2 regions of the Comamonas piscis genome follow, and region 2 is predicted to be linked to the other one. Evidence: riboswitches for the same ligand, from Rfam matches in the RefSeq annotation. Region 2 holds a riboswitch; the other holds the start of a gene.
The links. Region 2 has a riboswitch for cobalamin ahead of HS961_RS13905 (TonB-dependent receptor). Riboswitches for the same ligand answer to the same signal wherever they lie in the genome.

Region 1 (7,163 bases), 1.1 Mb from region 2:
GATGCATCGCCATATTCGCTGAAGCGCTGGTAGAGCGTGGGCACGCGGAAGGCCGAGCCCACCGTCGCCGTGGCGCGCCAGTTCGTCGCAAAGGCATAGCCGTAGGCGGCGCTGCCGGTGGTCTTGCCGCCAAACTCGCTGTCGTCATCCCGGCGCAGGTTCAGCTGCACCGTATGCGGGCCGCTGTTCAGGCCATAGCCCAGTGCCAGCGCATTCTGGTGGCGGTCGCGGTCAATGCCGCCATTGGTCAGCGCGTCGTCGCGCCGCTCCAGCGCGGCCGTCAAGGTGTGCACGCCCAGGCGCCATTCGTTCTGAAACAGGTAGTTCTGCAGCCGGGTGTCCGTCTGGTAAGGTGATGGACGGGTTTCGTAATAGTCGCGCGACTGGGTGAACTGCAGCTTGGTGCTGTATTGCTCTGTCCACTGCGCCTGCCAGTTCAGACCCAGCGCATGCATCTTGTTGAGGCTGCGGTCGTCCTCGGTCAGGCTGCTGTCATAGCCCGAGTTGACATCGCTGGCCAGCAAGGTGGCCTCCAGCCGGTGCTGGCGGTTGATCTGGTAGCCCAGGCGGCCGCTGACTGCATTGCTGCGGTAGTCGTCCTTGTCCGGGTTGGCGGTGGCCACGGTGCGGGCGTTGAAGCCATCGGTCTGCGAACGGTTCAGGCCCAGCGCGTAATCCCAGCCGTCGGCGCCGCCAGAGATGCCGGCCTCGGCCGTGAAGGTGCCCCGGTTGCCAAAGCCCAGGCCCACATAGGGTTGGGGCACGCCGCCCTCGCCCTTCTTGGTAAAGATCTGCACCACGCCGCCCATTGCGTCCGAGCCGTACACGGCAGCGGCGGGGCCGCGCAGCACTTCAATGCGGTCGATCAAGGCCAAAGGGATGGACTGCCAGGAAGCGCCACCGGTCGACTGCGAATCCATGCGCACACCATCGACATAGACGGCAGTAAAGCGCGAATCCGCGCCACGGAGGAACACGCTGGTGGTCGTACCCGGCCCGCCATTGCGCGAAATCTGGATGCCCGGCACCCGCGCCAGCACATCGGCTACGCTGCCGGGGCCCTGTTTTGCAATCGTTTGCGAATCGATGATGGACATATCGGCCACCAGATCGGACAGCGGCTGCGCAATGCGGTTGGCGGTCACCACCATCTCTTGCAGATTCTTACCCTCTGTATCTGCCCCCGGCTGGGCCTGCTGTGCTTGCGCTGGCAGCGACAACAAAGGCAGTGCGGCTACCACGGCCAAAGCCAGGGTGGACGCAGATGGGACAAGGCGGGAGCCGGGCGTGAGAGCGGGACGCGCGCAAGGGCGTGTCAGAAGCAGTGAGGACAACATGGAATGAGCTGGCGATAAACCACCCCGCGCCAGCCTCCCCGCCGGCAATGGGGAACACGGAAGCCGCGCTGGCCTTTGGGCCGCGCGCCTCCACTATGTTGGCCGGTATCCGGGCTGGCGATGACACAGCACACGCCTTCCCAAACACTTGTTCAAGGTATTCAGTGGCATAGTGGTGGCTGTGGATGGCGCAAAAGCCAACCATCGCTTACCGTTGCGGGGGCAGCGCAGGTTGCGTTGGGCTTGTATGGCACAAGCGCCCGCCCCTGCTTCCCGTTGAACTGCCCCCATGTGAACCACCAGGGCGAGCACCAACGGGTACAATTTTAGCGTTAAACCCATTGCGCAATTAAGAAGACTGTCTCTCTATGGCCACTACGCCTTCTACGGATCTGATGCTTGAGCGGGTGGAAGCCCTGCTGAGCCGGCATGAGGCCTTGCAACGTGCCCATGCTCAGCTGCAAGAGCAGGTCACCACCCTGACCCAGGAGCGCGACTCCCTCCAATCGCGCCTGACAGCAGCCCGCGCCCGCGTGGACGCGCTGATCGAACGCCTGCCCAAGACCTTTGACCAGGACGACTGATGAAGCAGCTTGAAGTACACATCATGCAGCAAAGCTATATGCTGGGCTGCCCCGAAGGCCAGGAAGCGCGCCTGATGGCCGCTGTCAAGCATGTGGATGGCGCCATGAGCGGCATCCGCGATGCGGGTAAGATTCGCGGCCGCGAACGCATTGCTGTGCTGGCTGCCCTCAACGTAGCCTTTGATCTGCTGGATCTGCAAGTGCAAAACAGCGCGCTGAGCGAGACCGCCGATGCGCTGCAGGCGCAAGCAGCCGCCCAGACAGCCGCGATGGCCGACGTGCAAGCGGCCCCTGGCCCGCAGGCCAGCCTGGACTGGGATGAGCCCCGGCTGCAGTCCGTGATGCAACGCCTGGACGCCGCTCTCGCTCCATCGCCCGCCCAAAGCCCCGACGCTTCAGCTTCCACACCCTGATCGCGTTGCTGCTGGTCGGCACAACACCAGATTGCCGCGCCATGCAATGCCTTGGCTCAAAATACCGGCCTACACATTCTCCTGTCTGTGTAGGCCGCTCTCTTTTTTGACCAATCTGGGTACATTGGCATGCAGTTTTCACAGGCGCGGTTGGCAGCAGCGATTACAATGGACTCGTTCGCAGCCCCTCTGGGCTTTATAGTTCCTTGAACCAATGCTCTTAGAGCAGGGCTTGGTACATCACCTATTGAGCGTGATCGTCTCGCGTCAGATGAACCCAACGATAGGTTGCCCTCGCCCACCTGAACCCCCGGTTCAGGATGCCGGTCCAGGGGATCCGCTGCGAACACCTTATTTTTGCGGGCAGGCTGCTCGTTCTGTCTTCTCCTCTCCGCGTCAGCGGGGTTTCAGGCCACCTGTTTCAGGTGGCCTTTTTACTGCGCGCCATGGCTGATTTACTCGTGTTGCTGCCGCTGTCCATCCTGGGCCTGATAGGTGGATTTCTGGCCGGTTTGCTGGGCATTGGGGGCGGCATGGTGCTGGTGCCCTTTATCACCTACATCCTCGGCACCCAAGGCGTGGCGCCCGAGCTGGCCATCAAGATGGCGATTGCCACGTCGATGGCGACCATTGTCTTTACTTCCCTGTCCAGCGTGCGCGCCCACCACCAGCATGGCGCCGTGCGCTGGGACCTTGTCAAACGGCTGGCCCCCGGCATTGTGCTGGGCGGGCTGCTGGCCAGCCTGGGGATTTTTGCGCTGCTCAAAGGCAGTTATCTGGGTTTGTTCTTTGGCCTCTTTATCGGCTACTCGGCACTGCGCATGTTCCGCAAACCCAACGGCAAGGCGATGCGGCAAATGCCTGGCACCGCCGGGCTGGTGGCAGCTGGCGGCGTGATTGGCTGCCTCTCGGGCCTGGTGGGTGCCGGAGGCGCCTTTATCAGCGTGCCTTTTATGACCTGGTGCAGCGTGCCCATGCACAATGCGGTGGCCACCAGCTCGGCGCTGGGTTTTCCGATTGCGGTCACCAATGTCATCGGCTTCATGGTGGCTGGCCTGCATCTGCAGGGCCTGCCACCGCATTCGCTGGGCTATATCTGGCTGCCGGGCCTGGCCGCCATTGCCACCTGCAGCGTGCTGACGGCGCCCCTGGGCGCCCGCGCTGCCCACCGCCTGCCGGTGGCCCAGCTCAAAAAGATCTTTGGCGCCATCTTGCTGTGCCTGGCGGTCTACATGCTCTACAAGAGCCTGGCGGCCTTGTCAGGCTAATGCTGGCCTGGCCGCCTTCAGATAATGCGCGAGAAGCGCGCCCGGTTGCGGTCGGCCTGCAGGTTCTTGTCAAACACCATCGCCACGCCGCGTACAAAGTACCAGCCCAGCTCGGTCACGTTGATCGTGTCGTCGCTGAGCTGCACCAGGCCCTGCTCCTGCAGCTCGCGCAGTTGGGACAGCTCGGCTGCAAAGTACTGCGCAAAATCAATCAGCCAGGCCTGCTCCAGCGATTCAATCGCCAGGCTGCCCTGGCACATCAGCCCCATGATGACGGCACGGCGCAGCAGGTCATCGCGGGTCAGCGCCAGGCCGCGCACCACGGGGATCTGGCCCTGATCAATCAGGTCGTAGTACTCCTCCAGTGTTTTGGCGTTCTGGCTGTAGGTAGGACCAATGCGGCCAATCGCAGAAACACCCAGCGCCATCAGATCGCAATCAGGCTGGGTGCTGTAGCCCTGAAAGTTGCGGTGTAGGCGGCCCTGGCGCTTGGCCACGGCCAGCGCATCGTCTGGCAAGGCGAAATGGTCCATGCCCACATACACATAACCTGCGCCTTCCAGTGCTGCCAGCGCCTGCGCCAGCATGGCCAGCTTGTCGGTTGCACTGGGCAGGTCTTGTGCCTGAATGCGGCGCTGCGGCTTGAAGCGCTCAGGCAGGTGCGCATAGGCGTAGAGTGCAATGCGGTCCGGGCGCAGCGCGTTCACCTGCTCCATCGTGCGGGCAAAGCTCTGCGGGTTTTGCTGGGGCAGGCCGTAGATCAGGTCGATATTGATGGATTCAAAGCCGATCTCGCGCGCCTGCGCAACCAAGGCAAACACCTGCTCGGCGGGCTGCTCGCGGTGTACCGCCTTTTGCACCAGCGGGTCAAAATCCTGCACCCCAAAGCTCAGCCGGTTAAAGCCCAGCAGGTAGAGGTGCTGCAGGCGCTCGCGGCTGACGGTGCGCGGATCGACCTCGATCGAGTACTCGCCGCCGGGCTGCAGTTGAAAGCGCTGCTTGACCATATCCATCAGCCGGCTCAGACCCGCATCGGTCAAAAAAGTGGGCGAACCGCCGCCCAGGTGCAGCTGGCTGATGGTGGGGCGGCCACCGACATGGGCCAGTTGCAGATCCAGCTCCCGCTCCAGGTAGTCCAAGTATTCATCCGCCCGCTCGGCATGCTTGGTGATGATCTTGTTGCAGGCGCAGTAGTAGCACAGCGAGGCGCAAAACGGCACATGTACATACAAGGACAAGGGCGCCAGCCGGCCCACCAGCCCGGTGCCGCGCTGGGCTAGCGCCTGCTTGTACGCATCCGCAGCAAAGGCTTCAACAAATCGGTCTGCAGTAGGATACGACGTGTAACGGGGGCCGGGCACATCAAAACGGCGTAGCAGTTCAGGGGTCAGAGAAATCATGGGCTTCTTTCTTGCGGACCCCCAATGTGCCCCAGGGTCTGCCACGCGTCCTTGATGTACATCAAGAAGCCCATTGGCGCCTGCACGCACAATAGGCGCATCCAAGGAACGTCGTTCCTATATGAATAGTTGTTCACGGGTATTGATACATGACATCCACCTCCATCAAAGTAGCTTGCTCCAGCTGCAATTTGCGCGAGCTGTGCATGCCCGTGGGACTGTCGGTCGATCAAATGGAACGGATCGATGAGATCGTGGCCACGCGACGCAAGATCAAGCGCGGCAGCGCGCTGTTCCGCAATGGCGAGACCTTCACGTCCTTGTACGCCATCCGCACCGGCTTCTTCAAAACCAGCATTGCCACCGAAGACGGCCGTGACCAGGTCACCGGCTTCCAGATGGCGGGCGAGATCATCGGCCTCGATGGCATCGTCAATGACCGCCATTCCTGCGACGCGATTGCGCTTGAAGACGCCGAAGTCTGCGTGATGCCCTACTCGTCGCTGGAAGAGGTGTCGCGCGAAGTGACCGCCCTGCAGCACCATGTCCACAAAGTGATGAGCCGCGAGATCGTGCGCGAGCACGGCGTCATGCTGCTGCTGGGCAGCATGCGCGCCGAGGAGCGCCTGGCCGCCTTTTTGCTGAACCTGGTGCAGCGCCTGCATGCCCGGGGCTTCTCGCAGCATGAGCTGATCCTGCGCATGACGCGCGAGGAAATCGGCAGCTACCTGGGACTGAAGCTGGAAACCGTCAGCCGCACCTTCTCCAAGTTCGCAGAAGAAAACATCATCGAGGTCAAGCAACGCCATGTGCGCATTCTGGATACTGACAAGCTGCAAGGGCTGATCAACACCCAGGCCTGCGCGGCTTGATCACCATGTCGATGGCGCCGCACAGCGCCGCAACGGCGCAAACGCGGCCTGATCCGACATCCGTTGTCGCTGCCAGCAGCGATGCTTGGTGATGCAATTACGGCAAGGCTGCACAGCAGCGGCACTGCCCCCTGTCTGACCTGAAAGGAGCCCGCCATGTACCAACATATCCTGCTTGCCACCGATGGCTCTGAGCTGTCCGAAAAGGCCGTTCAACACGCGCTGGCGCTGGCCAAGCTGAGCCACGCGACCGTTACCGCCGTCAACATTTCGCCCAACTACCCGCGCAGCTATTTTGAAGGCAGCACCATGCAAAACCCTGATGACATTGCGCGCATCGAGGAAGGCTGGGAACGGGCTGCACAGAGCGTCGTCGACAAGGTGGTGGCCGAAGGCGCTGCAGCCGGTGTGCCCGTCAAAACCTTGGTGATCAAGTCCGATCTGATCGCCGAGGCACTGCTGGAGACCGCACGCGACGAGCGCTGCGACCTGATCGTTATGGCTTCGCACGGCTACCGGGGCTTGAAGCGCCTGCTGCTGGGCAGCGAGACCCAGCATGTGCTGACGCATGCGACGATCCCGGTGCTGGTGCTGCGCTGATCGCCGCATAAGCCAAGCGCATCAATAGCAAACCCTCGCTGGCGGTAGCTTCTCAGCTACCACCGGGCGAGGGTTTTGTCATGTCGGCACAGGCCGCCATCGCACAGGTATCAGCCCTTGAACAGGTCCTGGTACTGGTCGCGCAGCAGGTTCTTTTGCACCTTGCCCATGGTGTTGCGCGGCAACTCTCCAACCACAAAGCAGCGCTTGGGAATCTTGAAATTAGCCAGCTGCTTTTTCAAGGTGCTCACGATGCCATCGGCATCGAGTTGCTGGCCCGGCTTGGCAATCACCACGGCCACGCCCACCTCGCCAAAATCGGGATGCGGTACGCCCACCAAGGCGCTCTCAGCCACGCCCGGCAGGTCGTTGATAAAGCCCTCGATCTCTGCCGGGTAGACGTTGTAGCCGCCAGAGATGATCAGGTCCTTGCTGCGGCCAACAATGGTCACATAGCCGCGCGCGTCGATCTTGCCCACGTCGCCGGTCTTGAACCAGCCGTCGGCCGTGAACTCCTGCGCGGTCTTCTCAGGCATGCGCCAGTAGCCGCTGAACACATTGGCGCCCTGCACCTGGATATGGCCAATCTCGTCGGCACCCAGCGCCTGGCCATCATCGCCCTGCACCCGCACCCCCACGCCTGGCAGCGCAAAGCCCACCGTGCCGCCCCGGCGCTCGTCCTGGCCGCC
Region 2 (7,163 bases):
GGTCGCATGCAGGCGCCCCTGTTGCTGTGCCAGCGCATAGACCAGGGCCGTGGCCAGCAGTGCACCGATAAAGGCGCCTGCGGTGATCGCATAAATGCCTGCCATCGCGAAGCTGCCATAGGCCAGCACCGATACCGCCCCCACCGACGCGCCGGAGGACACACCGAGCATATAGGGATCGGCCAGCGGGTTGCGCACCATCGCCTGCATCACCACGCCCACCACCGCCAAGCCCGCGCCGACAAGGGCTGCCAGCAGCACCCGGGGCATGCGCACCATCCAGACAATCTGGTAGTGCTGCTGGCTGATGCCGCCCTGCCCCGCATCGGCTTGCCAGCCGCCGCCCAGCAACTGCTGGCTGACGACGGACCATACGGTGGAGGCATGCAGCGATGCCGAGCCCCAGGTGATGGCGGCCAGACCGCTGGCGAGCAGCAGCGCCAAAAGCAGCAACAGGCATAGCGCCAAAGACCAGGGCTTGCGCCGCTGGCGATCATGCTGGCCGTCGCAGCCAGGCGCATGGCTCACTGCTTGGACTCCACAGCCGGCAGCCAGGGAACCGGGTCCACGGTGATGCCGCGATCAGCATGCAAGGCGGCAGCGAGGCGCTGCGCCACATTCACATTGCGCGGCCCGGGCGTTGCCTCGGCATAGCTCATCACAAAAAAGCGCTGGTCGCGGATGGCAGACACGCCTGCCAGCTCAGGCTTGGCCCGCAGAAAATCGATCTTGCCCTGGGCGCTGGGCCGGCCGTAGTCGATGATGATGATCCACTCGGGGTCGCGGGTGATTACATCCTCCCAATTGCCCTTGGGCCAGTTCGTGGGGATGTCGCCAAAAATATTGCTGCCGCCGGCAGCATCCAGCATGGCCTGGGGCATGCCAAAGCCGCCTACCGTGGTGGGGATCTTCTCGCCACTGTCAAACACAAACACCCGCGGCTTCTCGGTATTGCCCTGCATCTGCGCGGCCAGCTGGTCGATGGAGGCTTGGAGCTTGGCAATTTGCTGCTGCGCCTGGGGCTCGATGTCAAAAATACGCGCCACATTGCGCAGGTCCGCCAAGGTGTCGGCCAGCGCCACACGCTCGCGCTTTTGCACGTGGATGCAGGACTCGGACAGCACATAGCTGGCCACGCCATGCTTGGCCAGCAGCTCCGGCGTCACCCCAGCGGGGCGAAAGCCATAGCTCCAGCCACCAAACACAAAGTCGGCGCGGGCGTCCAGCATATTTTCCAGATTCATATCCTGCGACGACAGCTTGGGCACCTGCGCGAACTGGTCCTTCAGCGCCGGGCTGATTTCCTTTTGCGACGGTATCCCCGAGTAGCCCACCAGCTTGGGTCCCAGGCCCAGGAAGAGGAACATCTCGGTGATGTTCACATCGTGGGTGATGGCGCGCTGCGGCACCCGGTCATAGCGCTGGGGCTGGCCGCAGACATCGATCACCAGAGGGGTGGCCAGCAGGCCTGGGTCGGCCGCAGGCGCAGCAGCCACAGCAGCCGGTGCTGTGCTGCTGGCTGCGCCCTGCCCTGCGGGCGGGTCACAACCCAGCAGTGCGACAGCGGCCGCCGCCGCCAACGCATGTTGAAAGTGCCTAATCGCGCGTCGTGTCATGCCAGGGCCTTGCTCAGAAACGCAGATGTGCCATCAGCTCAAAGCTGCGGCCGTTACCCATCAGCCATTGCGAGCCGTAGGACGAGGCAGCATAGCGCTTGTTGGCGAGGTTGCGGCCCACGAGGTTCAAGGTGGTGCTGCGGTTCAGGTTCCAGCCCAGGACCGCATCGGCCACCGTGTAGGCCGGCAGCTGCGCGGTATTGGCATTGTTGGTGTAGCGGCTGGCGACATGGCGCAGGCCCAGCGAAGCACGCCAATCGCCCGTTTGGTAATGCGCCCAGGCATTGGCGGTGTAGCGCGGTACGTTGGCCGGCTGGTTGCCAGCGCGGTCAATGGCGGTGGCGCCTTCCAGCAGCTCATCAAACTGCGCATCCACATAGGCCAGATTGCCCTCAAAGCGCCAAGACTTGGTCGCCCGCCAGCTGCCCGCCAGCTCAATGCCCGTGGACGACTGCTTGCCGCCCTGGATCGACAGCGCCGGCCGGTCCGGATCGCGGGTGATGATGTCTTTCTTGCGGATGTCGAAGACCGCCAGGGTCCACTCGCCCTGGTCGTTGGGCAGTTGTTGCTTGATTCCCACTTCCACCTGGCGGCCCTTGCTCAGGGTAAAGCCGGTTTGCGACTGCGTCAGCGACAACAGGCTGTTGACGGGGTCATGGCCGGTGCTGACCTGGGCGTAGACGCTGGTGTTCTGGTCCAGCTTGTGGGTCAGGCCCAGGCGCCAGGATGTGCCTCCCAAGGTCTTGTCAAAACGCGCCTGGCTGAGTAGATCCATGCGGTCAAAGTCATACAGGTCACGGCGCACACCGCCCATCAGCAGCCACTGCTCGCCCAGCTTCCAGGCGTCTTCCAGGTAGAAGGCGTTCTGGCGGATGCGCGAGGTCATGCGCGGCTTGTAAGGGTCCGGGCTGTCCCAGTAGCCACTGGTGCCACCGTTCAGCGGCACATCGGATTCGCCGGTATAGGGCGAGCTGTTGAGCGCGGTGAACTTGGCCTGCGACACATCCCAGCCCATCGCAATCTCATGCTGGCCGGGCTTGAATACGGCGCCCAGGCGGTTGCCGCTTTGCTCCAGGTCGTGGCCGATCTCCAGGTAGTCGTAGCGGTGAACCGTGCGCGTGCTGGCATCGTAGTCATAGCCTTCGATGTTCTTCCAATGGCGGTCGGCCTTCATATGGTAGGTCTCGTTGCGCAGCACCAGCGCGTCGCTCACATTCCACTCGGCCTTCAGCTTGTAGCGCTGGTCCTTGTAGTGGATGTCGCTGTCAAGAAAGTTGAAATTGCGGTCGCGCAGCGCCGCCACCGGCTTGCCATCCACCACCGGGGTGCCAAAGTAGCGCTCGGGCCGTTGGTCGCTGACGTCGGCCGTCAGGTCCAGGCGCAGATCGCTGTTGGCCTGCCAGCGGATGGCGCTCATCAGCTTCTTGCTGTCGCTATTGCCCAGTTGGCGTTCGCCATCCGTGCGATCACCGTAGACATCCAGGCGGTAGCTCAGGCTGTCACTCAGTGCGCCGGTGGTGCCCAGGCCCGCACGGGCCGTGCCATGGGAGCCAGCGCCCAGCAAGACTTCGGACGAGGTAGTGCGACTGGGCTCCTTGCGCACCGCGTTCACGGTGGCGCCCATGGTGCCGCTGCCATACATCAGCGATGCCGGGCCGCGCAGCACATCAAAGCGCTCATAGCCCCAGCTGGAGTTGGGATAGGCGACAGTGCCCGCCGCCACGCCCAGGGTCAGACCGTCTTCGGCCACGCCCACCGAGTTGACGCCGGTAAAACCCCGACTGGAGAACGACAGCCCGCCATTGCCGGGCGTGCCGTTGGCACTCAGGCCCACGCTGCGGCCCACGGCATCGACCACCTCATAGTCGGCACGTTCCTGGATCTGCACGGCCGAGACCGAGCTCACGCTGGCAGGCAGGTCCTGCAGCGGTACGGCAAGCTTGCTGGCGGAGGTGGAAGGAAGCTTGAGCGCATTGGGCTCGCTGCGCTTGTCGGTCACCACCACTTCGGGCAGCGAGGCCTCTTGCGCATGGGCCACCGCCATGCCCAAAGCAGGCAAGCACAAGACACAGGAGCCGCCGATGCGGCGGAGAGCGGAAGAAAGCCGTACGGCTGCCAAGAGCCGGTTTTTCGGAAAAGGAACTGCAGTCATGTCAACAAAAGGCGCTAACTGCCTGATGCGGTGGCTGCACTGCACGCAACTGCCCCCGGGACGGGGACGCGCGAAGAACCGCCGTCCACACCCCGCAGACAGTTGAAAGAGCACGCCCCGGGCAAGGCCAAGGCGCACTGCGACTAGGAACAGGCCGGTCTCCGGGCTTACAGGCGGTGCGGCGCTGGCGCGCTGACCCGGTAACCGGTCTTCCCAGGGTATGGGCGTCCTGTTGCCTGGCAGGCAGGGACGCATTCTCAACCCCAGTGACTGGGCCCGCGTGGGAGCGGGCCGCATCGGCTACTTTTCCTGTCTACCGTTGCGGGGGCAGCCAAGGCTTGGGGGAGCGCACTCCCGACCTTGTTCCCGTTTCACTCGCGGCATGCGAGCACCTGTAGATAGGCTTTTTTCAAAGCGCAGCCAGTGTACCAGCCGCCAGCGCTTGCAGCGTGATTCAGTAACGGCCTGTGTCAGCTGGGCGATACAGCGCTGGCTTGGAGCGGGGATTCGCTCTGGACCAGACGCGTTTCGTAGCCAATAAAGTCGCTGCTGCGCAGCTTGCCCAGCAACCACTGCCGAAAGCTGGCCTGGATGGCTCCCTCACCGCCGCCACGGCGTGTATAGAGGTGGAACTTGGGCGTTTGTGCCATTGGCAGTTGGCGCAGTAGCTCCGCCCCAAAGGGTGCCAGCAGCTTGCCGCTGTGGATGTAGCTGAGCGCATCGACATAGGACAGCAGGCCCACGCCCTGCCCGCTGAGAACGGCTTGTAGCATTGCATCATGCGTGTGCAGCAGCATGGGGCTGACATGCTTGTCGCCGGGCTGCAGGCCCAGCATCTCGTAGATGTCCTGCCACAGGCTGTTGTGGCTGAGCGGGGAGATCAGCCGGTGGTGGTGCAGGTCCTGCGCGTTCAGCACCGGGTGCTCGGCCAGCAACTGCGGCGTGGCCACGATCACCTTGAGGTCTTCAAGCAGCGGGGTTTCGTCGAGGTCATCGACACCGCCATAACCCCAGACGATGGCCGCGTCCAGGTCGCTGGCATCAAAGGATGGCATCTCGACACCAATGGAGATGCGCAGGTCCAGCGCCGGATAGTCCTTGGTGAAGGACGGCAGCGAGCGGATCAGGTACTGGGTCGCAAAGTAGGGACTGACCTGGATATGGAACTTGGCCTCGCGCTGGTTGGCGCGCACCGCTTCCAGCCCCTGGCTCAGCGCGTCCAGACCTTGCTCCACATAGTGGTACAGCGTTTGGGCATCGGCACTGGCCAGCAGGCCCCGGGTTCCCCGCTCGAACAGTTGCATCTCCAACACGCTCTCCAACTGCTTGAGTTGCTGGCTGGCGGCCTGCGGGGTCAAACACAGTTCATCAGCGGCCTTGCGGATCGATCCATGGCGGTAGATGGATTCGAACACGCGCAGCGGCTGCAGGGGCGGGAGCTTGTACTTCATGGAGGGGCGCCGGGCAAAGACAGACAGGGCCCGAGCTGGCGCTGATTATAGGTGGCAGCCTGGTGCTGACCGCCTTTGGCGCCCTGCCCTGTGCGCCCATGAAAAACGCATCCCACTACGGATGCGTTGTGCTTTGGCTGTTGCCCAGGCCTCTTTACTGCACCGGATCCCCACGCATGGGCAAGCCGGTGCGGTCCTTGCTGCTCAGCAGCGCAATCAGCCCGACGACCGCCGCCCCAATCAGGTAGTAGGCCGGAACAATGGGGTTGCCCGTCCTGGCAATCAACCAGGAGTTGATCATCGGCGCCGTTCCGGCAAACATCGCCACGGCCACGTTGTAGCTCAGTGCCATGCCTTTGAAGCGCACCTGGGTATGGAACATCGACGGGATGATCGAGTAGATGCTGCCCAGCAGCATGGCCAAGCAGAAGTTCAGCACCATCAAGGACGAGATCTTGGCGGCGGTGCTGCCCTCCAGCAGCAGCTGAAAGCACGGCACGGCCAGCACGGCAATGGCCAGGCTGGCGGCGGTCATCATGGTCTTGCGGCTGAACTTGTCGGCCAGCATGCCCATGAGGGGGATCATCACCACCAGAAACAGCTGCGGGCCCAGCGACAGCTTGAGGCCGGTGGCCACATCCACATGCAGTGCGCTGACAAAGTAGGTCGGGATGTAGGTGACGACGGTGAACAAGGTCACATTGGTTACGATGATGATGCCGGCGGACTGGAACAGCTCCTTCTTGTGGGTGGCGAACAGCACCTTCCAGCTGGCTTGGGCCAGTGCATCATGCTGCTGCTTCATCGCGACAAAGGTGGGGGTCTCTTCCAGGTACTTGCGGATATAGAGGCCAATGGCGCCCAGCGGCAGTGCGATCAGAAACGGAATGCGCCAGGCCCAGTCCAGGATCTGGTCGGCGCTGAAAAATACCGTCAGGATGGCCGAGACCGAGGCACCAAAGAAGAAACCGGCCATGCAACCCACCTCGACCCAGCTGGTGAGCAAGGTGCGGTTGCGGTCCCGGCAGTACTCGGCCACAAAGATGGCAGCGCCGCTGGCCTCGCCCCCGGCGGACAGGCCCTGCATCAGGCGCAGCACGATCAGCAGCAAGGGCGCGGCAATGCCGATGCTGGCATAGCCCGGCAGCACACCAATCAGGAAGGTGGAGATCGCCATCATGATGATGGTGATGGTCAGCACGCGCTTTCGGCCGTACTTGTCACCCAGCGAGCCAAAGAAGATGCCGCCAATGGGCCGGGCAAAAAAGGCAATCGCAAAGGCCGCCCAGGAGGCGGTTACCTGCATCGTCGGCGAGCTGGTGGCAAAGAAGACCTTGCCGAGCACCGCGGCCAGGTAGCCATAGACGGAAAACTCGAACCACTCGACAAAGCTGCCAACCACCGAGGCCAGCACCACGCGGTTGAGCTCTTTGGACTGCACCGCGCGCGGCGCCGCTGTCGGGGATGGGGACGACCCGTTCGAAGGGATTGCACTGGGGGCGGCAAAGCCATCTGCCATGGGAGTGTGGGTGTGCATCGAGAGTCCTTGGTGTCCTGCAGGGGGGGGAAGAAAAGTGGGTGCGGACCAGCGGCCCTTGCCGCTGGCCATGGTCAGGCGATCAGGCCGGGTTCAGCGGCTTGGCCTGGGCGTATTGGGCATTGGCTTGCTCGGCGCTGATATAGCCATAAGCCACATCGCGCTGCACCAGCGCGGCGGGGCGCAGTGCCGCATCGCCGTTGCCGCCGCCGCCGGGCAAGTCCAAAATCAGACGGCGCCCGGCCGGGATCTGCTGCTTGCCCTTGCCGCGCAAGGCGGTACCGTCGTCCAGCGACACCTTGCCCAACGCGCCGCTTTGGCCGCCGTTGTGGCCCCGGGCCGCAAAATGCACGCGGTCAAACATGGCGTTCAAGTCAAACTCAAAGCCCTCGGCCGAGCCCACCTCG

Region 1: it holds a riboswitch for cobalamin, as region 2 does, so the genes downstream of both, HS961_RS18725 (TonB-dependent receptor domain-containing protein) here and HS961_RS13905 (TonB-dependent receptor) in region 2, are expected to answer to the same signal.

Annotation. Positions count from the first base shown of each region.
Region 1 is NZ_CP058554.1:4,158,026-4,165,188, forward strand. Features, by position in the region: gene HS961_RS18725 (TonB-dependent receptor domain-containing protein) at 1-1,337, opposite strand, end outside; cobalamin riboswitch at 1,420-1,668, opposite strand; gene HS961_RS18730 (DUF904 domain-containing protein) at 1,706-1,921, shown strand; gene HS961_RS18735 (cell division protein ZapA) at 1,921-2,334, shown strand; gene HS961_RS18740 (sulfite exporter TauE/SafE family protein) at 2,781-3,602, shown strand; gene hemN (oxygen-independent coproporphyrinogen III oxidase) at 3,620-5,002, opposite strand; gene fnr (fumarate/nitrate reduction transcriptional regulator Fnr) at 5,152-5,874, shown strand; gene HS961_RS18755 (universal stress protein) at 6,031-6,474, shown strand; gene HS961_RS18760 (malonate--CoA ligase) at 6,585-7,163, opposite strand, start outside.
Region 2 is NZ_CP058554.1:3,084,326-3,091,488, forward strand. Features, by position in the region: gene HS961_RS13895 (FecCD family ABC transporter permease) at 1-468, opposite strand, end outside; gene HS961_RS13900 (ABC transporter substrate-binding protein) at 525-1,616, opposite strand; gene HS961_RS13905 (TonB-dependent receptor) at 1,630-3,660, opposite strand; cobalamin riboswitch at 3,903-4,179, opposite strand; gene HS961_RS13910 (LysR substrate-binding domain-containing protein) at 4,239-5,219, opposite strand; gene HS961_RS13915 (MFS transporter) at 5,374-6,756, opposite strand; gene HS961_RS13920 (hydantoinase B/oxoprolinase family protein) at 6,839-7,163, opposite strand, start outside.